Regions from separate parts of the Halomonas salsilacus genome, predicted to be linked through region 1. Evidence: predicted binding sites of a transcription regulator. Region 1 holds the regulator's gene; each other region holds the start of a gene.
What was found. The regulator LexA, encoded in region 1, represses DNA repair genes until DNA is damaged. The targets are predictions, from matches to a motif close to TACTGTNTANNTANACAGTA.

Region 2: the regulator LexA is predicted to act here: its motif matches at 1,909-1,928, upstream of ACR80S_RS10035 (DNA topoisomerase III).
Region 3: the regulator LexA is predicted to act here: its motif matches at 1,186-1,205, upstream of ACR80S_RS13335 (LexA family protein).

What each region holds. Positions count from the first base shown of each region.
Region 1 is NZ_JBPKAQ010000008.1:73,564-81,242, forward strand. It holds gene ACR80S_RS12465 (TetR/AcrR family transcriptional regulator) at 1-546, opposite strand, end outside; gene lexA (transcriptional repressor LexA) at 807-1,457, shown strand; gene dinB (DNA polymerase IV) at 1,498-2,547, shown strand; gene ACR80S_RS12480 (energy-coupling factor ABC transporter permease) at 2,583-3,254, opposite strand; gene purU (formyltetrahydrofolate deformylase) at 3,281-4,135, opposite strand; gene ACR80S_RS12490 (ribonuclease J) at 4,364-5,974, shown strand; gene ACR80S_RS12495 (H-NS family histone-like protein) at 6,152-6,442, opposite strand; gene moaA (GTP 3',8-cyclase MoaA) at 6,630-7,622, opposite strand; gene moaE (molybdopterin synthase catalytic subunit MoaE) at 7,659-7,679, opposite strand, start outside.
Region 2 is NZ_JBPKAQ010000006.1:25,339-33,017, forward strand. It holds gene ACR80S_RS10035 (DNA topoisomerase III) at 1-1,889, opposite strand, end outside; gene ACR80S_RS10040 (ABC1 kinase family protein) at 2,016-3,260, shown strand; gene ACR80S_RS10045 (SEC-C metal-binding domain-containing protein) at 3,334-5,166, shown strand; gene ACR80S_RS10050 (AmpG family muropeptide MFS transporter) at 5,224-6,591, opposite strand; gene rfaH (transcription/translation regulatory transformer protein RfaH) at 6,773-7,309, shown strand; gene ACR80S_RS10060 (FKBP-type peptidyl-prolyl cis-trans isomerase) at 7,357-7,679, shown strand, end outside.
Region 3 is NZ_JBPKAQ010000009.1:72,626-80,304, forward strand. It holds gene ACR80S_RS13330 (hypothetical protein) at 82-885, opposite strand; gene ACR80S_RS13335 (LexA family protein) at 1,222-1,662, shown strand; gene ACR80S_RS13340 (Y-family DNA polymerase) at 1,677-2,951, shown strand; gene ACR80S_RS13345 (SOS response-associated peptidase) at 3,274-3,942, opposite strand; gene ACR80S_RS13350 (hypothetical protein) at 4,053-4,214, shown strand; partial or broken gene ACR80S_RS13355 (IS3 family transposase) at 4,175-5,059, opposite strand; gene ACR80S_RS13360 (IS110 family RNA-guided transposase) at 5,072-6,430, opposite strand; partial or broken gene ACR80S_RS13365 (transposase) at 6,676-6,933, opposite strand; gene ACR80S_RS13370 (tetratricopeptide repeat protein) at 6,971-7,679, shown strand, end outside.

The DNA.
Region 1 (7,679 bases):
TTCGGCGATATCGCGCAGGGCGTCAAGGCCGGAGAGGGTGAAGATCACGGTGCCGAGCATGAAGTGCAGGCGCCAGAAGCGTTCGGCGTCGGGCAGCTCGGGGGTGGCCTGGCGCACCAGGTCGGTGAAGCGGGTGAAGACGCTGCCGTATTCCTCCTGGATATACCGGCGTAGATGGCCCTGGGCCTGGCTGTAGGCGAGCCCTAGCAGGCGCATGAAGACCTTGAGGCTGTTGCGCTCCGCCGGCACCTCCAGCACGCTTCGCGCCATGGTCTCGAGCAGCGCCTCCAGGGGGATCACCTCGTCGCCGTAGTCCGCCTGGAGCTCGTCCAGGGCGCGGTGGAAGCGCTCGGTGAAGGGGTCGAGGTAGCGGGCGAACACCGCCTGGATCAGCGACTTCTTGGAGCCGAAGTGGTAGTTCACCGCGGCCAGGTTGACCCTGGCCTTGCTGGTGATGGTGCGCAGCGAGGTCTCGGCGAAGCCGCGTTCGGCGAACAGCACCTCGGCCGTATCGAGGATGCGGGTGACGGTGTCGGTCTGGGCCATCTGGTAAGTCCTGACGTGAGTCCCGATAAGAGTCGCGGTAATAAACAGCTGTTTCAAACGTGTCCGAATTGTAAACCAGCCACGTACTCTTGCTCAATGGCCGTGTAGGGAGTGTGTTTTAAACGGTGCTATCCCGTTACCCCCTAGGCTGTTCTTTCTGGAGCGAGCCATGGCATCCCGTATTACTGGATGGAACATCATGCTGTATACTTGATCACTAACGTAACCATCCAGTCGCCGCTTTCCGCCCCGGAGGTCGCATGACACGCCCCCTCACCCAGCGCCAGCAAAACGTCTATGACTTCATCGTCAAGACCATTCAGGAGCTTGGCTATCCGCCCACCCGGGCCGAGATTGCCCGGGCCCTGGGCTTCCGCTCGCCCAACGCCGCCGAGGAGCACCTGCGCGCCCTCGAGAAGAAGGGTGCCATCCGCATGATCGCCGGCACTTCCCGCGGCATCCGCCTGCCCGCCCAGGAGCAGGAGGCCCCCGCCGAGGGCGAGGCCCCGCTCCAGGGGCTGCCGATCATCGGCGAGGTGGCCGCGGGCAGCCCGATCCTTGCCGCCGAGCATATCGACCGCTATTGTCCGCTGCCCCCGGAGTACTTCACCCCCCGAGCCGACTACCTGCTCCGGGTGCGCGGCCTCTCCATGAAGGATGTCGGCATCCTGGAAGGCGACTTGCTCGCCGTGCACCGCACCGAACGGGTGCGCGACGGCCAGATCGTGGTGGCCCGCCTGGAGGACGAGGTGACGGTGAAGCGCTTCCAGCGCAGCGGCCACGTGGTGACCCTGAGCGCGGAGAACCCGGAGTTCGCCCCCATCGAGGTGGACCTGCGCCATCAGGCGCTGGAGATCGAGGGCATCGGCGTGGGGGTGATCCGCGGCGGCAGCGGCCAGGCGCTGGGCTAGGCGCTGAAAAGGCGCGCTGCCGATGGATGAGACAGCCGCGGTGAGAAAGATCCTCCACGCCGACTGCGACTGCTTCTTCGCCGCGGTGGAGATGCGCGATGACCCGGCGCTTGCCGAGGTGCCGCTGGCCATCGGCGGCAGCCCCGAGCGGCGCGGGGTGATCGCTACCTGCAACTATCCCGCCCGGGCCTTCGGCATCCATTCGGCGATGCCCACCGCCCGGGCGCTGCGCCTCTGCCCCCACCTCACCCTGCTGCCCGGCAGCTTCGATAAGTACCGCGAGGTGTCGCGCCAGATCCAGGCGATCTTCCATGAGCTCACCCCGCTGGTGGAGCCCCTCTCCCTGGACGAGGCCTTCCTCGATGTCGGCGAGGTGGAGCGCTTCTCCGGCAGCGCCACCTGGATGGCCCGCTGGCTGAAGCAGGAGTGCCTGGCGCGCACCGGCATCACCCTCTCCGTGGGGGTGGCGCCCAACAAGTTCCTGGCCAAGATCGCCAGCGACTGGGAGAAACCCGACGGCCTGACCGTCATCACCCCGGAGCGCATGGAGGCCTTCCTGCGTACGCTGCCGGTGAAGAAGCTCCACGGCGTGGGCCCCGCCACCGGGGCGCGCCTGGACGCCATGGGCATCACCACCTGCTCGGCGCTGCGCGAGGTGCCCCTGGAGCGCCTGCTGGAGGCCTTCGGCAAGTTCGGCAAGCGGCTGTTTGAGTTGGCCCGGGGCATCGATGAGCGCCCGGTGCGCCTGGAGCGGGAGCGCAAGTCGGTCAGCGTGGAGACCACCTTCGCCCATGACCTGCCGGATCTGGCCAGCTGCCGCGAGGCCCTGGCCCCGCTCTGCCAGCGGCTGGAGGAACGCCTGGCCCGCCACGGCCACCCGCCCCTGGCCGGCCTGGTGGTGAAGGTGCGCTTCGACGACTTCAGCCTGACCACCCTGGAGAGCCGCGGCCTGGCGCCCTCCCCCGAGAGCTTCGCCCGCCTGCTGGAGCAGGCCTGGGAGCGCGCCCGGCGCCCGGTGCGCTTGCTCGGCGTCGGCGCCCGGCTGCTGCCGGCGGCACGGCGCCGCCAGCTGGGCCTGCCGCTCCTCTAACGTGGCCCTTGGTCCTTGGCCCTTGGCCCTTGGCTCTATTTCGTATCGATATAGCGGTGGTCGTTGAAGGTGGCGACCCAGCCGGGGTGGTAGACCAGCAGGATGGCCATGAGCATGCCAGTGATGAAGGCCTCCGAGGGCATCAGCAGCGGCAGGAAGCGGGCATACTCCATGGCCTGGTAGAGGGCGTGGGCGTCGCTGGCGCCGAGCGCCATCAGCCCTACTGCTGTGAGACCTGCGGCCAGCGTGGAAAGCGCGGCGCCGAAGAAGCCGCACAGAAACAGGAAGACCATCAGGTTGTCCGGCAGGCGGCGATCCACCAGGCGCCAGACCAGCACCGTGACCAGCGCCGGCATCACCCCGGTAACCAGCAGGTTGACGCCCAGCAGCGGCCAGTCGACCCGGCCGGTGACCACCGCTGCGAGATTGACGATCAGGATCGAGGCGAGCGCCAGCGGGGCCTTGAAGACCAGGGTGAGCAATGCGGTGAACATCAGGTGCAGGGAGAGCCAGTCGACCGCCTGGGCGCGCAGCTGCCACATCAGCAGCACCGCCACGGTGGCGGCGAGCCAGCGATGCTGCAGCGCGGTGTCATCGAGCAGCGCCCGCCAGGGCCGCTGGGCCAGCGCCATGCCATAGAGCGCAAGCGATAGCAGGCCACACAGCATCAGCAGCCAGGGGGCGAGCACCGCTTGGGAAAAGGACATGGGGCGCCTCTCGTCGACTCGCCCGGTCAGGCGAAGACCACCGTCTTGTTGCCGTGGATCAGCACGCGATCCTCCAGATGCCAGCGCAGCCCCCTAGCCAGCACCGCCTTCTCCACGTCGCGGCCGAAGCGCACCAGGTCGCCGGGGGTGTGGCAGTGGCTGACGCGGTGGATGTCCTGCTCGATGATCGGGCCAGCGTCGAGCTCTTCGGTGACGTAGTGGCAGGTGGCACCGATAAGCTTCACGCCACGCTCGTAGGCCTGGTGATAGGGCTTGGCACCGGCGAACGAAGGCAGGAAGCTGTGGTGAATATTGATCACCCGCCCGGCGTAGCGTTCACAGATCGACGGCGGCAGGATCTGCATGTAGCGCGCCAGCACCACGCAGTCGGCCCGAACCTCATCCACCAGACGCACGACCTCGCCGAAGGCGGCCTGCTTGTCATCGGGGCGCACCGGCACGTGGTGGTAGGCGATGCCGTGCCACTCCACCAGGCCGCGCATGGTCTCGTGGTTGGAGATGACCGCGGCGATGTCGCAGTCGAGCTCGCCGGCGGTCCAGCGGTAGAGCAGGTCCACCAGGCAGTGGGACTCCTTGGAGACCATCAGCACCACCCGGGGGCGGTTGCGGGTGTCAGAGAGTGCCCAGGTCATGTCGAACGCCTCGGCGATGGGCGCGAAGGCCTCGCGCAGCGCCTCGGGGGGCATGCCGATGGAGTCGGCCAGGATCTCGTAGCGCATGAAGAAGCGCCCTGTCTCCAGATCGGAGTGCTGGCTCGCCTCGGTGATGGAGCCGCCGTGGCCGGCGATGAATCCGGACACCCGGGAGACGATGCCGACGCAATCGGGGCAGGAAACCACCAGGCGGTAGTAGTGTGACATGGCGTGCCTCTGGCTTGGGCTAGGAGTAAAGGCCGACAGTTTAACGAAAACAGGGGGTTCCGGCACCCGCGAAGCGGCGCGCGTTGTGGCTGCCCGGGGCCTTCCCGTATAGTGAAGGCACATTTTCCGAGCCCACTGCCCCCGATGCCCCAGCACAGAGTCCAGATTCGCCCTCGCCGCCGCCCTCCCCTGCACTTCCTGCCGCTGGGCGGCTGCGGCGAGATCGGCATGAACCTGAGCCTCTATGGGTATGGTGAGAGAGACCACGAGGAGGAGTGGGTCGCGGTGGACTGCGGGATGATGATCCGCCAGGACCTCCCCGACAGCCCGCTTCAGGTGCCCAACCTGGACACCCTGACCACCCTGGGGATCCGCCCTCGGGGGCTGATCATCACCCACGGCCACGAGGACCATATCGGCGCCGCCGCCTGGCTGTGGCCCACGTGGGGCTGCCCCATCTGGGCCACCCCGCTGGCCGCCGGCCTGTTGCGCGCCAAGTTCATCGAGCGGGGCCTCGCCACCGATGCCATCAGGGTCATCGAGCCCGGCGAGGCACTGGAGACCGGCCCCTTCACCCTGCGCTACCTCCCGCTGACCCACTCGATTCCCGAGAGCTGTGCCCTGCTGCTAGCCGCGGGCGAACACCGCGTGCTGCACACCGGCGACTGGAAGCTCGACCCCGAGCCGCTGATCGGCAAGCCCATCTCCGCGTCCACCTTCCGCGCCATCGCGCCAGTGGATCTCGTGATCGGCGACTCCACCAATGCCCCCATGCCGGGCCACTCGCGCAGCGAGGGCGAGGTGGCCCGGGCGCTCGAGCACACCATCGCCCGCTGCGAGGGGCGCGTGATCGTCTCCTGCTTCGCCAGCAACCTGGCGCGGGTGCTGGCCATCGGCCGCGCGGCCCGACGCAGCGGCCGCCGGGTGAGCCTGATGGGGCGCTCCATGGAGCGCATGGTGGCGGTGGCCAGGGGCCTTGGTTACCTGGACGACTTCCCGCCCCTGGTCCCCACCTCGGACCTGGGCTACCTGCCCCCCAACGAGGTGCTGGTGATCGCCACCGGCAGCCAGGGCGAACCCAGGGCGGCGCTGAGTCGTCTGGCCCGCGGGCGCCACCACGCCATGGAGCTGGGCGCAGGGGACAGCGTGATCTTCTCGGCCAAGGCGATCCCTGGTAACGAGCTGATGATCGAGCGGCTCAAGAGCGGCCTGAAGCGGCTAGGCGCGACCCTGCTCGACGAGTTCAGCCATCCGGAGCTGCACGCCTCCGGCCACCCCGCTCAGGAGGAGCTGCACACCTTCTATGGCTGGGTGAAGCCCCGCCACCTGCTGCCGGTGCACGGCGAGCCGCGCCACCAGCAGGCCCACCGGGAGCTGGCCGAGTCGCTGGGCATCCAGGCGCCGCTATCGCCCTTGAACGGCGACATGATCCGCCTGGACGCCGAGGGGCTGACGCGGGTGGCCCGCCATCCCCAGCCGCCCTGCATCATCAGCCAGAACGCCGTGGCGCCGCTGCCTGGCCTGGCCGGTGACAGCCCGGGCCCGCGCCACGGTAGCCTCTACCTGGCGGTGTCGGTCACCGCCACCGGCGAGGGCGGCTGGACGCGCATCGGCCGACTGATGCTGGACGCGAGCCAGGCCAGCCCCATCGACGAGGAGGCCTTCACCGACTGGCTGGACGGCACCCTGGAGTCACTGGTGGGGGATACGCTGGCCGAGCTGCGCCTGGCGCTGCAGCCGAGGCTCGTGGGCTGGTTCGCCGATCACCTGCGCCGACTTCCGGAGATCCACCTGCAGATCCTGGCCGTGGAGGCGCCCTCGACGTCCGAACTGGGGTAAGCGCCATTGCAGCAGGAACAGGGCAGGCGCAGAGATGCCGAAAGAGAACAAGAAAGCCGCTCATCGAGCGGCTTTTTTCTGGGCTGAGTGACGATTTCAAGGAGGCCTTCGGCCTCCATTCGCTCAGCAAGGCTGAGCTCCCACCAGTAGAAACAGCCTCGTTGCCAAGGGAATGGCTCAAGCCTTGGTGGCGTTCTTCGGCGGACGGCCGCGCTTGCGACGCGGCGGGTCGAGCACCAGGTCATCGACGGAGAGACCCGCCTCGCTGATGGCATCGAGGATCTCGGAGCGCTTGCGCTCCTTCTGCACTTCCTCATCCTGGCGCTGACGCTCTTCATCCTTCTTCTGCTCGATCACTTCCTCGATCACCTCGGAGAGCTTGTGCAGCTGCTCCATGCTGAGCTGACGAGCGGCGGCGCGGGCGACGTTCTTGTTGCGAGCGATACGCTCCAAGGATTCGCTGGACATGGATCCCCTCCTGAACCGGAATAATGAGACGGGCTTAGCGTGTGTGTAAGGGAAAAGTATATGCATCATGGTCGGCTTGGCAAGAAAAGCCGCACGATTCAGGGAAAGAAAGGCCGGCCATAAATGTCCGCCATGGCCGGCGATAGGTCAGGGAAAATGACCGGGAGACGTGGTCGGGGAAGCTGGCTCAGCCGCCGGTCATGTTCATGAAGCGCACCACCTGGACCTCGCCGTCGGTGGTGAAGTGGTGGCGCTCGGGCTTGAGGGGCATGGCCGCCACGATGGCCCGCTTGAGGGCGTCGATATCCCCCGGGTGGGCACGCAGTACGCGGCGCAGATCCACCGAGTGCTCGTTACCGAGACAGAGCAGCAACCGCCCCTCCACGGTGACACGAACCCGATTGCAGGTAGAACAGAAATTGTGGCTGTGGGGTGAGATGAAACCCACCCTGATATCGCTGTCGGCCATGCGGAAATAGCGTGAGGGGCCGAGGGTACTCTCGGTGGTGGGGTTCAGCGGGTAGCGTGTCTCGATCAGCGCCTGAACCTCGTCGCTGGAGCAGTAGGTCTCATCGCGACGATGGTCGGAGACATCGCCCAGGGGCATCTCCTCGATGAAGCTGATATCGAGCCCCTCAAGGCGGGCGAACTCGACGAGATCGATCACCTCGTCATCGTTACGCCCCTTGAGGATGACCGCGTTGAGCTTGGTGCGCTCGAAGCCGGCCTCCCGGGCGGCACGAATGCCATCGATGACTCGGGCGAGATCGCCGGTGCGGGTCAGCTGGCGAAAGCGCTCGGGGTCGAGGGAATCCAGGCTGATATTGAGCCGCGTCAGGCCCGCCTCGCGCAGCCGCCTGGCGACCTTCGGCAGGGTCGCGCCGTTGGTGGTCATGGCGAAGTCACGCAGGCCCGGCAGCGCGCCGATCTGCTCCACCAACTGGTCGATATCGCGCCGAACCAGGGGCTCACCGCCGGTGAGGCGCACCTTCTCGACCCCCAGTTCGACGAAGGCGCGGGCCACCAGGGCGAGCTCTTCCAGGGTCAGCACCTGGGCGCGAGGCAGGAAGGTCATCTCCTCGCTCATGCAGTAGACGCAGCGGAAATCGCAGCGGTCGGTCACCGAGATACGCACATAGCGCACGCGCCTGCCGAAGTCGTCGATCAATTCCTGGGGCAGCGTTGTCATTGTCATTCCTCGTGCTTGTGGCGCGAATCAGGCCTTCCAGCGGCTCGC
Region 2 (7,679 bases), on a different contig from region 1:
CGGCGTCTCGAGGCCGTGCCTCGCCGCCTGGCCGGGGTGCGGCCACCGGCAGGGGGCTCCTCGCCGCCGGCCGTGGCCAGCGCCTGGCGCAGTCGGCCGGCGTCGGCGCTGGCCAACAGGCCGTGCAGGTCGCTGATCAGGTCACCGAGGAAGGGAGCGGGGTCGACACCCTCCTCGGCGATGGCTGAGAGACGCTGTTCCCACAGGGCAGTGCGTTCCGGGCGGCTGGCCGCTTCGGGCAGTGAGGCGATCAGGGCGCTGCCCAGCCGGGTGGCGCGCAGGGCCTTGGCGCGACGCACCAGGTAACCGCGCTCCACCAGGGTCTCGATGATGCCGGCGCGGGTGGCCTCGGTGCCCAGGCCGTCATGTTCGCGCAGGGTGCGTCGCACCGCCGGGTCCTCCACATAGCGGGCGATGTTCATCATCGCCTTGATCAGGCTGGCGTCGTTGAAGGGCTCCGGGGGGCGCGTTTCGCGATCCTCGACGCCCGCCTCGTCGACCCGGCATGCCTCGCCCTCGGTGAGCGGCGGTAGCGGCGGCGCCTCATCCCGGGTGGTGAACAGCGGCTTCCAGCCCGCCTCGAGAAGCTCCTGTCCGCGGGCGCGGAAGGCTTCGTCGAGAATCATGAATTCCGCCTTCACCTCCCGGGTGGCGAGCGGTGGGTAGAACTGGGCCAGCACGTTGCGGGCGATCAGCCTGAAGACGTTGGCCTCGGTGGCCGACAGCCGGGCCGGGTCCATGGGTCGGCCGGTGGGGGCCAGGGCATGGTGGGCGCCCACCTGCTTGTCGTTCCAGGCCCGGGAGCGGCGCGTGAAGTCGGCCCCGGCCAGCCACTGGCGCAGGGTGTCGTCCGCCCGGCAAGCGTCCTCCAGAGTGCCCCGGGCGGCGCTGAAGTGCTCCTCGGGCAGGTAGCGGCAGTCGGAGCGCGGGTAGGTGATCAGCTGGTGGCGCTCGTAGAGGGCCTGGCAGGTATCCAGTACTCCCTTGGCGGAGAGCCCGTAGCGGCGGGCGGCGTCCACCTGCAGCGCCGACAGCGAGTAGGGCAGCGGCGCGGCCTGACGCTTGTTCTGGGTCTCGAGCTTGACCAGCCTCCCTGCGGCACCGGGCAGCCGCTCGGCCAGGGCGGCGGCGGGCTCTCGAGCCAGCAGCCGGCCCTGGTCGTCCAGCGTCTCGCCCTCGTCGGGTGCCCACCAGGCACGCAGGGTGCCATGCTCCATGGCGAGATCCGCCCACAGCACGAAGAAGGGGTGGGGGGTGAAGTCCCGGATCTCGCCGTCGCGGCGCACTACCAGGCCCAGCACCGGAGTCTGCACCCGGCCCACCGAGAGCACGCCGTCGTGACCCGCCTGGCGGCCGGTGAGGGTCCAGGCCCGGGTCAGGTTGATGCCGAAGAGCCAGTCGGCTCGGGAGCGGGACTCGGCGGCGCGGTAGAGTGGCTGGTAGCGGGCGTTGTCCTCCAGGCGGGCCAGCGCGCGCTGAACCGCCGGGCGGTTGAGGTCGCTGACAAGCAGCCGCGATACCGCCCCCTTCCAGCCCAGATGCTCGATTACCTCCTGCACCAGCAGTTGGCCCTCCCGGTCCGGGTCGCCGGCGTGGACTACCTCGCGAGCGGCCTTGAGCAGGCCACGGATCACCGAGAGCTGGCCGCGGGACTTCGGGCGGGGTGTGAGCTTCCAGCGGCCGGGCAGGATCGGCAGGGTATCGAGACGCCACTGCTTGAGGGCCGGGTCGTAGGCGTCCGGTGGGGCCTGTTCCAGCAGATGGCCAAGGCACCAGGTCACGGTGGTGTCGCCCACGGCAATGGCCCCCTCCTGCTTGCGGGGAGCACCGGGCAGGGCGTCGGCGATGGCGCGGGCGAGGCTGGGCTTCTCGGCGATGATCAGGCGCATGGCGGGCTCTTCGGCAGTGTTCTGGATATTCTTCCAGTAAGCGGCGCCCCTTGCCAGGTGTCATCAAGTGAATTTGATGTACAATTCTTGTATCGATATTTCGTATCCAACAAGCGGAGCGGTGGCATGCGCGAACGAGGCAGGACGAGACGACTGCTGGGGCTGGGCGCCAGGACCGGCGGCGCCCTGATCCGCACCCGGCTGGGCGGCCAGGCGGACTGGCGGGCGCTGGGTGAGGCGCTGTTCGAGGGGCTCTCAGAGCTCAAGGGCCCGGCCATGAAGCTGGCCCAGATCATGTCCCAGTGGGATGACCTGTTGCCCCCCGATCTGGCCGAGGAGCTCGCCCGGCTGCAACGCCAGGCCGAGCCCATGCCCTGGCCGCGCATCCGCGAGAGCCTGGTGGCCCAGTACGGTGAGCTGGAGGCGGTGTTCCGCGAGATCGAGGAGCGCCCCTTCGCCAGCGCCTCCATGGGCCAGGTGCACCGCGCCGTGACCCTCGATGGCGAGACCCTGGTGCTCAAGGTGCAGTATCCCGGGCTCGCCGATGTGCTGGAGAGCGATCTAGCCCAGGTGCGACGGATGATGCGCCTGGGCCGCTGGTTCAAGGTGCCCCAGGCGCGCCTCGATGCGCTCTTCGAGGAGCTCGCCGCCAGCCTGCGCGGCGAACTGGACTATCGTGCCGAGGCCGAGGCGCTGGCCCGCTATCAGGCGCGCTACGCCCACCTGGAGAACCTGGTGATTCCCGAGCCGCTGCCCGAGCTCTGCGGTGAGCGGGTGCTGGCCATGCGCTATGCGCCGGGCACCCCGCTGCGTGACCTGGAGTCGTGCGACGACGCCCTGCGTCAGGGCGTGGCGGTGACCCTGGCTGACTGGCTCACGGAGGAGCTCTTCACCCATGGCGAGCTGCACGCCGACCCCCACGCCGGCAACTTCGCCGTCGACGACCAGGGACGGCTGGTGATCTATGACCTGGGCGCGGTGATCCTGGTGCCCGAGCCGCGGCTGAGTGCCATGATGCACCTTCTCGAGGCCACCCTGGCGGGCGACCCCATGGCCATGGACGAGGCGCTGCTCAGGCTCGGCGGACGCCAGGGGCAGGGGGCTCCGCTGGCGCTCTATCGGGAATCCGCCGAGGCCGTGGGGCCGCTGTTCGCCCCCGGCGAGCAGGACTTCTCCGATGTCCGCGTGCATCGCCGGCTGCGCGACCTGACCCCCAAGGTATGGGACGCCATGGACCGCCTGCAGCCGCCGGCGGACACCCTGCTGCTGTCGCGTACCCTCAACGGCCACTACTGGAACCTGGTGCGTCTGGGCGCTCGGCTGGACATGCACGCCCGCACCCGGCCGCTGCTGGCATGGGCGAGGCGATGAACGGGAAAGGCCACGATGCCAAGCCCCTGGCAGACTGGTAGACTGTGCCGTTTTCCGGACGGTGGAGAGTGCGATGCTGGCGGTATGGGTCGAACAGCTGCTGGGGTTTGCCTCGGGGGCGCTCAAGGCGATTCGTCAGGACGAGCGCTATCCGACGCTGATGACCTGGGCCCGCGAGGAGGGCCCGGCGCTGGTCGGGGGTAACCTGCCCATGGCCCAGGCGCTGGCGCCGGAGCTGTGGTCCCAGACGCCGCTTGAACGTCTCGGCTTCGCCACCGAACCTCTGGCGCCCCCTGGCCGCAACGAGCCCTGCTGGTGCGATTCCGGGCGCAAGACCAAGCAGTGCTGTGGCACCGTGAGTCTGCCGGGTCCGGTGCCCGGTCACCTGATGTGGATGCTCTCGCTTCGCGAGTGGAAGGGCGACACCCTCAAGGCGGCGCTGGCCAGCGGCCGCGCCCCGGCCCAGGGGCTGTTGGAGGCGGGTCTGATTGCCGCCGAGACCGGCCAGCGGGGTCGCGCCCAGCAGATCCTCGAGTCGCTGTTCGAGCGCGGCGACTGGTCGAAGCTGCCGGAGCAGGCCGAACCCGCCTTCGAGATCCTCATCGACCTCTACCAGGAACGCGGTTTCCATCGCAAGCGTGAGGCGCTGCTCGATGCGGTGCTCGAGCATGGCCCGCTGTTCTTGAGGGGCGTGGCCCTGGAGCGCCTCTGCCTGATGCACCTCGATGCCGACGACCTGGACAGCGCCCGGGCCGCCTTCGTGCGCGCCCAGCAGGCCCTGCCGGACTCGCCCACCCTGGCCTACATCGAGGCGATGCTGCTGCTCCACGAGGGACACGAGGAGGAGGCCGCCGAGCGGGCGCGCTTCTGGTTCCGCCGCCTCGCCCGGCAGGGCGAGCTCGACCCCGACCAGCTCGAATTCCTGGCCGATCTTGCCGATAACCCGGGGGCGACACTGGCCGAGCAGCTGCTCAACGCCGAGGAGGACCTGGCCGGGCCGCTCGCCTCCCTGCAGGCCCTTCTGGAGGTGCTGCCCACCGCTCCCCGGCTGAAGGTGACCCGCACCGATGAAGGCCGCCTGGAGTACCGCCAGAGCGAGCGCGAGCAGGCCCTGACCGAAGCCTGGCTCGCCTGCTTTCCGGCGGAGGCGGTCAGCGAGTCGCCGCTGGGGCTGGAAGATGACCCCTGGCCTGCGGCCGGAGAGTGGCTGACAGAGCTCTGTGCTCACCCCGAGTGGCTCGATGCCCCGGCGGTGCTCCAGGGGCTGACCCTGGCGCTCACCACCCGGTTCGGCAGCCTGCCGTGGATGGCGCCGAGCCTGTTCGTGCCGCTTGCCGAACGGCTGGAGCGCTGGCTCGAGCAGGCGGCTGCCGAGGGGCCCGGCACCCTGGTCTGGGAGGATGGCGACAACGCCCTGCTGCTGCGCACCGGGCTGGCGCTGGTGGTGGGCATGGAGCGCGGCGCCCGGCAGCGCTCCCGGCAGCTCGCCGAGCGCCTGCTAGCGCTGGATGACCACGACAGCCTGGGACTGCGGGAGCTGGTGCTCGACCAGTTGCTGCGCGACGGGCGTGACGGTGAGGCGCTGGCCGTCAGCTATCCGCCGGAGGGCGAGGAGCTGGGCGAGGCGGCACTGGGTCTGCTGCTGGGTCGTGCGCTGGCGCTGTTTCGGCTCGAGCGCCTGGACGAAGCCGCTGAGGCGCTCGAGGAGGCGCACCGACACAATGTCCATGCCCTGGCCCTGCTGTGTGCCGAGAAGCCCCGCCAGGCGCCCGCCGCTGGCGGCGACGGGGTGGCCGAGCCCGGTTCTCGGGCGGAGGCGTGGCAGTACCGCACCCTGATGCGCGACCAGTGGCGGGCCCCCCCGGGGGCACTGGCTTGGCTGCAGGGCTGGCTCGATATTCGCTAGTCCCCCTGGAGGGCGCCGCCCGCTGCACCGCTCCTGGCGCAAGTCGGGGCCTGGCCGTCAGGCCCCGCGCGGCATCGGTGCCGGTACCAGCTCCCGGTCGCGGCTGATCCAGATCGCCAGGGCGATGGCCGGCAGGCCGAGCGCGGTGGCGATCACGAAGAAGGTGGCATAGCCTTCGGTGGCCACCACCAGCCCGCCAAAGCCGCTGAGGAACTTGCCCGGCAGGGTCATCAGCGACGAGAACAGCGCGTACTGGGTCGCCGTGTAGGCCCGCGAGGTCAGGCTGGAGAGGAAGGCGATGAACACCGCGCTGGCCAGGCCGTTGGCCAGGTTGTCGCCGACGATCGCCATCACCAGCATCGGCAGGCTCTGGCCGGCCAGGGCCAGGGCGGCGAACAGCAGGTTGGTCAGGGTGGCGGCCGCCGCCCCCAGCACCAGGATCGGCCCGATGCCATAGCGGGCCACCAGCAGCCCTCCCAGGATGCCCCCGGTCACGCTCATGGCGATGCCGAAGACGTTGGTGACGTTGGCGATGGTGGCCAGGGTGAAGCCCATGTCGATATAGAGGGGATTGGCCATGGAGGCCATGGCCAGGTCGCTGATTCGGAACACCGCGATGAACACCAGCAGCCACAGGGCCTTGCGGCGGTGGCGGCTGAAGAAATCGGTGAAGGGGCAGACGATGGCGCCGATCACCCAGGCCCCCAGGCGGCGCAGCTGGCGCGGCTTGCCGCGGCTGGCGCGCAGGAAGGCGCGCACCTTCGGCTCGTGGATCAGCTGGGTGGTGAGCGACAGCCGTTCGGGCTCCGGGCGCACCAGCACGGTGATCACCCCGATGCCCACCAGGGCCGCCATGGTCAGGTAGGCCGCCTCCCAGGAGAGCCAGGAGGCCACGTACATGGCCCCGGCGCCGGCGGCCAGCAGCCCCCCGCGGTAGCCGATGATGTAGGTGGAGGCCATGGCCGCCTGGATATCGTCCGGCGCCGATTCGATGCGAAAGGCGTCGATGGCGATGTCCTGGGTGGCGGAACCGAAGGCCACCAGCAGCGCAAAGCCGGCCACCATCGCCAGGTTCCGGGTAGGGTCGAGGCTGGCCAGACCGATCAGGCCGGCGGCGATCATCGCCTGGGCGAGCAGCATCCAGCCGCGGCGCTGGCCCAGGGTGCGGGTGAGAAGCGGCAGGGCCAGGCGATCCACCACCGGCGCCCAAAAGAACTTGATCGAGTAGAGGATGCCGATCCAGGAGAAGAAGCCGATGGCGGCCACCTCGACCCCGTCGCTGCGTAGCCAGGCCGAGAGCGTCGAGAACACCAGCAGGAAGGGCAGGCCGGCCGAGAAGCCGAGAAACAGCATGGTGATCACCGGTGCGCGCAGGTAGATCGCCAGGGCATCGCGCCAGCTGCGATGGGGCGTTGGGCTGGGCAGGGGGCTTGACATCGGGCAGGGCACTCCTTGCGAGCCACCCGGACGTCGGGCCGTCACAGGCGGTCACCATCGATGGTAGAATCCGGATATCGGTTGCCGAGCCAGCGGCCCGGACATCGCGGCGATTGTTGCAGAGCATCAGCGTCGATACCAGCACCCAGTCATCCCCGACAGGAGTCCCATGAACGAGAACGACGCGACCCTCGAACCCGGCGACGAGGCCGTTCCACGCTGGTATGTGATCCAGTGCAAGGGCGGTGAGTCGTTCCGTGCTGCCGCGCACCTGGCCAACCAGGGCTACGAGGTGTTCCACCCGGTGCTCGAGGTGCAGAAGAAGCGCCGCGGCAAGCTCGAATGGATCAGCGAGCCGCTGTTTCCCTACTATCTGTTCATCCGCCTCGACCGGCTGGTCAGCAACTGGCGCCCGATCCGCTCCACCCGCGGCGTGCTCAAGCTGGTCGGCTTCGGCGACATGCCCGTGGCGGTGAATGATGACCTGATCACCACCCTGCGCGAGCACGGCAGCGAACGCGACGACGCCACCGCCAACCTCTATTTCCGCACCGGCGACGCGGTCACCATCACCGAGGGGCCCTTCAAGGAGCTGCAGGCGGTCTTCGCCGGCCACAAGGGCGAGGAGCGCGCCATCGTGCTGCTCAACCTGCTGCATCGCCAGCAGCGGCTCGAGGTACCGGTCGACCAGCTTCGACGCAGCTGAGCCTCGCCACGCCCCCCCCCCCCCCCTTTCACTCCAAGGAGACTGCCATGACGATCTCTCCCCAGCGGGTCGTGACCCTTCACTATGTCCTGACCGATACCGCCGCCGGCGAGGTGCTGGATAACTCCCGTGCCCGAGAGCAGCCGCTGGAGTACCTCCACGGCCACCACAACATCGTCGAGGGGCTTGAGCGCGCCCTGGACGGCCAGTCCGAGGGCGCCGAACTCAGCGTGACCCTGATGCCGGCCGAGGCCTACGGGCTTCGCAACGAGGCGCTTGTTCGTGAAGTAGGCCGCGGCGCCTTCCCCGTGGACGACCTGTCACCGGGCATGCGCTTCCAGACCCCCGGTGAGGCCGGCCCCCAGGTGGT
Region 3 (7,679 bases), on a different contig from region 1:
TTTGCGGAGATTTTGGAGTCGCGAAGCGGCGAAAAAAATGTCCAAGAACAGCGGTTTTTTAGGCGATTTCATGTCTCGTTCTCACTCCGCTGTAACAGAGATGGTCTCAACTTCTACTATCCACTTGTGTGGAACAACTTCATGAAACATCATACCTGAGTCGACATGCAATGTTTGTGATTGAAAATCTGGATGAGACAAACGGTAGCTCCAGGCATCAATGAAATCCGAGACCAAGTTAGGGACTTCCCCTCGTTTGCGAAGGTCGTCAATACTAAAGAACGGATGAGCAGAAGCCAGAGCTTCAGCGCCTGGAACCGCGACTTTTATAATCCTTGGTTTTCCATCGAATCCTAATAAATCCACCCCCTCTTGACCAAGAAGATTCTCGGCGACATGCTGGTCAAATTCTGCTCCATGGGTGAGATAGTGGTTGAAGCTATTGAGTAATCCTGATCGCGATAGTGTGAGATGTACTTGGCCCTCGCGACGGCCCGCACGCTCTCCTTTGCCGTGAGCCTCAAGCACACTATCCAAACGAGCTTCTGCATCAGCCCATCGCGGATGTGGCGACAGCGCTCTAGTTAAACGCTCACGCCGACGGTGGGAGCTCAGAGGTCGCAAGCCGTTTCGTTGAATTTCTGCAACGTCTTCATCAGTAAGACGCGAGCCATGATAGGCAGCTAAAGTACCAGATAGAAGCCATACCAATATAGCCTCTACGATTTCATCACGCTCCGAAAGCTCGAAGAGCATTTGCCTCGCATCTTCCACGTACTCGAACTTCTGAGCGCGTATTTTTTCAAGGGCAGCGATTGAGACGATTGGTCGTAGAACATCGTCGAGCTGATCACCCCACACATCTATCGCGTCAAATTCGATCACCATGGTACCTTTTGTTTTTTCATACATCACAGATTAACGTGAAACGAATCCGCCTAACCAATCATCGTGCATGGTGCATAACACGGATCGAGGTGGCCGTAGCCTTTGCCGGCATGTCGGCTTTGGGTCGTGAGCTGACATACCACCGGAGCCAGTAGAGGGGGCCTACATTGACGAGTATGAGCTTCCATTTTGCACTCCCTTGCTATGTCTAATCCTCAGTCAGGTTAGCAGCATCATGCTGCGCTTGCTCGCGACCTTCGTGGTGCAAGGGCTTGGCAGGTTGGGTCGCCTGCCTGATACTGTATAAATATCAGGCATCGAGAGGAGGCCACCATGACACACGCCAAGCTCATCCCCGCAGATCCGGCGCCGCCGGCGCAGGCCCTGCCCTTCCCTCTGCCCCTGACTCGGGCCGGGCTGTCGGGCTTTCCGAGCCCTGCCCAGGACTACGAAGGGCGCACCCTGGACCTCAACGAGCGGCTGGTGAAGCGCCCCTCCTCGACCTTCTTCATGACCGTCACCGGCGACAGCATGGAGGCGCTGGGCATCGCGGAGGGTGACCTGCTGGTGGTCGATAGCGCCATCGAACCGCGTCCCGGGCACATCCTGGTCGCCACGGTGGAGGGGGAGCTGGTGGTGAAACGCTACGAGCTGATCGGCAACCGCCCCTACTTCACATCGGCCAACCCCGCCTACCGCCCCATCCCCGCCGCAGACCTGGAATGCCAGGCCTGGGGCGTGGTACGCGCGGTGGTTCACGAGTACACCTTCTAGCCGGGGCCAGGCCCATGATCGGACTGATCGACTGCAACAACTTTTACGTCAGCTGCGAGCGGGCCTTCCAGCCGCGGCTGGAGGGCGTGCCCGTGGGCGTGCTCTCCAACAACGATGGCTGCGTGATTGCTCGCTCCAACGAGCTCAAGGCGCTGGGCGTGGCTATGGGCACACCAGCCTTCGAGTTGCAGCCACTGCTCCGTCAGCGGCGCATCACGCTGTTGTCGTCGAACTATGAGCTCTATGGGGATATGTCCTCCCGGGTGCAGCAGGTGCTGGAAGAGTTCTCTGCCGGCGTGGAGCCCTACTCCATCGATGAGATGTTCGTGCGCTTCGACGGCTTTGCCCCTGAGCAGATGCATCGGCACGCCCAGGAACTGTTCACCAAGGTTCGACGCTTCACGCATATCCCGGTCTGCGTGGGGATTGCGCCGACCCGTACCCTGGCCAAGCTGGCCAACCGAGCGGCCAAGAAACTGCCGGTCTACGGCGGCGTCTGCGTGTTGAAAACCGACAGCGAGACATACGAGCCGCTGCTGCGTCAGGTCGAGCTGGGCGATGTGTGGGGCGTTGGCCGCCGACTGGTGGAGCGCCTGGCGTTGATGGGCGTACACAGCGCCTGGGATCTCGCCCAGGCCGACCCCAAGCAGATTCGCCAGCGCTTCTCGGTCACCCTAGAGCGCACCTGCCTGGAACTGAAGGGCATTCCCTGCATCGAGATGAATGATCCTGGTGAGGCCCGTAAGCGCATCATGACGTCACGCTCCTTCGGGAGGATGACCGACAACCGAGAGGAGGTTCACCAGGCCATCCGGCAGTTTGCCCAGCGCAGCGCTGAGAAGCTCCGCGGGCAGGACAGTCTGGCCCGAGCCGTCTACGTCTTCCTGAAGACCAATCGCCACCGCCCTGACCTGCCCCAGTACTCGCCCAGCTCCGTGGTGGAGCTGCCCTGCCCCACCGACGACAGCCGCGGCATCCTGCAGGCGGCCAGTCAGGCATTCGCGGCCATCTACCGGCCCCGCTACCGCTTCATGAAGGCAGGCGTGATGCTGGTCGATCTGGTGGACGCCAACCGGGCCCAGCTCTCACTGTTAGACACTCCCGAAAGCCAGGCCCAGCGCGAGCGCAGCGACCGCCTGATGGCGACGCTGGATGCACTCAACCACAGGATGGGGCGAGGTACCGTCACGTTTGGGCGCGCCTCGCCCAAGGCCGCTTGGCAGCTACGCTGCGCCAACCGCACGCCGCGCTGGACCACACGCTGGGACGAGCTGCCGCGACTGCGCTGACATCCTGTCAGCCAAACACCATCATGTTTTTCCGACATCGCTCACACCACATCGCCGTCGCCTGGCCCACAGTCTCTTTAATGGACACCAGCAGGGTGGGACATAGCATGGAGACCATCATACTGACCTGGTTGGATGACGGCGGCTGTGCGCTGATATGCGGCTGCGGCCAGAGACAGCGGCTGACCCACAAACCCAGGACTTGGAACCGGTTCGAATTCTTATGGCTCTCGAGCGGGCGCTTCAGGATTCGCTGTCGCGCCTGTCACGCTCATATAGAGCGTTTTGTCAGCCACCCCCGCACCTGGCACCACAGCCGCCCTCACAGTGTGGGTAGCGGCGCTATCAGGCTCTCGTCATCGTGAGCGGGCGCGTTGACGCGAATGCTCACCGGCCACTGGGTGATCTGTTGGGGATCGATGTGATGGATGACCTGCCGCATGGTCTCCCGGTCGGTCAGTTGCGGATCCAGCCACGGGGCAAGGCTGTCGGCGTCCAGGGCCAATGGCATGCGGTCATGAATCTGCTTGGCCACACCTCGCGCCGGTTCAGTTAGGATGGCGCACCCTGGCTTGCCGTCAGGCCGCTCCGACCAGATCCCTGCCAACCAGATCGGCTGACCATCTTCTCGCGTCAGGAAGTGGGGCTGCTTCTTGCCATCGGCTGGCGTCCACTCGAACCAGCCATTGGCAGGCACCAGGCAGCGGTGGTGGGCAAAGGCACCGCGGAAGTACCTTGAGGTCGCGACCTTCTCAACCCGAGCGTTGATGGGCTCAGGAGCGTCCTCGCCGGCCCAGTGGGGGTGATAGCCCCACCACACCGCATCCAGCACCAGTGGCCCCTCATCGTCCAACCGGCGCACAGCGGTGATCCAGGTACCCGGCGCCACGTTGTAACGCGGCACCAGGTCTGCCTCAGATGCCTCCAGTGGCAGGCGCAGCGACGCGGCCAGGCTCGGGTAAGGGCTGTAGAGGGCAAATCGGCCGCACATGACGGTATCTCCCTGGGTGTCGAGTCTCCGAGATCTTTCTCTTCCAACGTTGCCAACATTCCTTGGTACCATTGTGCGCAACACACTTTCTTCGCTCTGCAGGTGACGCAATGCCCCAAGCCCCCGAGATCTTCAAACGCAGCCTCGACGACATCAAGCTCGATGGTCTGCCGCCGCGAGATGACCCGGGCTTCGAGGATGCTGTTCTGGTCAAGTCAGAGCGGACACATTTTCAAGCTGCAGCTGCCAATTCAATCTCCCTCGGCGTCTGATAGCCCAGGGTCGAGTGGAGCCGGCAGCTGTTGTACTCCATCTCGATGTATTCGATCACGTCCCGCCGTGCTGCCTGGCGGCTCCCGTAGCGCTGGCCAGCCAGCCACTCGCTTTTCAGTGAACCGAAGAAGCGCTCCATGACGGCATTATCCCAGCAATTCCCCTTCCGGCTCATCGAGGCCTGGAACCCGTGCCGATCCAGCGTGGCGCGGTAATCACGGGATGCGTACTGACTTCCGCGATCGCTGTGATGGAGCAACCCGCTCTCAGGCTGGCGGCGACCTATGGCCATCTCCAGGGCATCCAGCACCAGCGACGTGCGCATGTGTTCGGCCATCGCCCAGCCCACTAACTGCCGGTCGTGGAGGTCGAGTACCGCCGCGAGATAGAGCCAGCCCTCCAGCGTCCAGATCGCGGTGATATCGGCCACCCAGGCCCGGTTCGGTTCCGCCACCAGGAACCGGCGGTTCAGCAGGTTAGGCGCCACCGGCAGGCTGTGCACACTATCGGTTGTATGACGCCACCGGCGTCGCTGCCGTGCCTCTACACCCGCCTCCCGCATCAGGCTACGGGCCTGGTAACGGCCGACGGCGTAGCCGCGGCGTCGCAGTTCTCTGGCCATGCGACGGCTGCCATAGCTGCCACGCTTCTGGCGATGAATCTCTCTGACTTCGTGCTGCAGGGCCTGACGCTGGTCATCAGGGCAACGTTGTCGCCAGGCATAGAAACCACTCCGGCTGACCTGCATGACCCGGCACAACACGGCCACGGGATAGGTGGCCTTCTCCGACTCGATGAACTGGTATCTCAGCTCGACTCTTTGGCGAAGAAGGCCGCCGCCTTCCTAAGAAACTCGTTATCCGAGGGCCTGCACCGGGGCCAGTTCGTAGCCCAGCGACTTCGCACGCCGGTGCAGATTGCTCACCAGTCGTTGTCGATAGCGCGCTTCGTAGTAGTCCACGCCAGGATCCTGATACATCCAGCCGTAGCGCAAGGTGTTATAGAACAGCAGGGCCAGCTTACGTGCGGTGGCCGTCACCGCCTTGGCCTTGCCGATGCGGCTCGCCAATCGACGATAGAACGCTCCCAGTGCCGTCTGCGTCCGTCCGATGATATTGGCCGCCAGTCGTAACAGGGCCGCCGCTCGGTTCTTGGTCCGCCGCGTTCGCGATGACAGCAGCTTGCCGCCGGAGATCTTGTTGCCCGGCGACAGGGCCAACCAGGAGGTGAAGTGCTTGGCCGTGGGCCAACGGGCCATGTCGATGCCGCACTCGGCGATCAGCTTGAGCACCAGATAGGGGCCCAGCCCATGGATCTGGGTCAGGTCGGTGCCCAGTACCTTGAAGAGCCTCTCGCGTAAATCGAAGGTTGGCGCGTTGCGGTTCGCTTCGGCATGCCGTGCCGGTGGCAGCGGGGTAAGCGGCAACGCCGCATTGGCCGCCAGCACCTTCAGCGCCGACTCGATATGGTGATCACAATCGGCGATATGCGCATGATAGGTGTCGTAGAGGGCAAGCGACTGGCGCAGGGCCAGCACGTGCTCCTCGCGATAATGGCCGACCAACGCCTGACGGATCGTCTCCTCGCTCGACTTGCAGCGGCAATCCCGATAGCTCGCCAGCACCGCGGGATCACGCTGGCCGGCGACGATGGCGCGCAGGATACGCATGCCGGTCTTGCCGGTGATATCGGTCACCACATGATGGAGCTGCAGGTTCATCTCCATCAGCGCCTTCTGCATGTGCTGAATGTGCGAGGCGGCATACGCCAGCAGGCGTTCTCGATGACGGACCAGCGCGCGCAGGCTGGCCAGTTCCTGTGTCGGCCGGAAACTCCCGCGCAGCAGGCCATAGGCATGCAGGCGCTGAAGCCACTGGGCGTCGTTGACGTCGGTCTTGCGCCCCGGCACGTTCTTGACGTCACGGGCGTTGGCCAGAATGACCTCCAGGCCACGCTCCTCCAGGAGCTCGAACACGGGAATCCAGTAGATGCCGGTGGACTCCATGGCGACGGTGGTAATGCCTTGTTGCACCAACCAGTCGGCCAGCCGTTGGAGGTCATGGGTGAAGCTGTCGAAGCGCCTGACCGGTTCCGGATCCCGGTCCGGCGGAATGGCCACCACATGAAAGCGTGCACCGATATCGATCGCCGCCGCGTCAGGGTGCACGACCTGCAACGTGCTGCGACGCCGGCGGGAAGAAGGTTGACGAGCCATGGCACGGACTCCTCAAGGACCCAGCGGAGGGAGCCAGAGGAGGCGGCGCTGAACGGGTCTACCTTCCTAACCGGGATCACCCGAGGCGGGCGTCACCACTGTCAAGTCCAGCACGCCGCCCGAACCACGTTTTTTAACGGGGACGAACCACCAAAAAGCCGACGGCTGCGCCTCTGGCACCCAGGCTGAGTATAGGCAGCCGCCGAGTTTCTGACCCGACAAGAGGGTGCCCACCCTAAACAGTTTTTTAAAATATCCTTTTCAATCTGAAGCTTACGAACTTCTTCGCGGAGCTTCTTGATCTCGGCGTCGCGATCGTCCTCCTGCCGCCCCGGAGAGCCAGAGACCTGCTGACGGTGCTTGCGGCGCCAACGGTCCAACAGGCTACGGTCAACCCCCAGGCGTCGGGCGGCCTCAGATACGGAATACCCCTGTTCGGTCACCAGGCTCACCGCATCCGCCTTGAATTCATCGGAATACTGACGTCGAGTCTTCTTGGTCATGAACACCTCCATGGCCTCCATTATGAGGCTTATCGGGGTGTCCGCTCCAATTGGACCACTTCATGCCGTCCTCCAGACCATCACGCTGCAGTACGCCGCCAAGGGCTACACTGCGGCGATTGTCGTCCAGGATGGTCATGTGTTGGGCGTGGCGGTGCCGCAGGAAGGCGTCGAGCCCAAGCAGTACATTCTGGGCCTGCTTGAGCATCGCTTCCTCGAGGACGCCCTTCCGGCGCTCGAGGTCATGGCCGAGATGACCGACGACCCCGAGATCCTCTACAACTACGGCGTCTGTCTATCGGAGATGGGACGTGCCGAAGAGTCGGTGGCCCCGCTCAAGGCCTGCACCGAGGCCGAGCCCGACTACGCCCATGCCCACGCGGCGCTGGGTTTCTCCTACGTGAAGCTCGGCGAGCTGGACAAGGCCGAAACCACCCTGCGCAGCGCCGCCGACAAGCTGCCCGATGACCTGTGGATCAACCGCAACCTGGCCGGCCTGCTGGCCAAGCGCGGCAAACATGAGGCAGCCAATCGCTACTTCGAGCGCGCTCTGGCAGCCAACCCCAAGGATGTCGCCACCATGTACGGCCTGGCGCTGAACCTGGAGGAGCTCGGCCCGCAGAACCACGAGCAGGCCATCGGCATCTACCAGCGCATCATCGAGCTGGAACCGAACTCACCCATCGCCACCGAGGCCAAGAAGGCGATCAGCCGCCTGGCTCAGGACACCATGAAGTCCAAGGCTG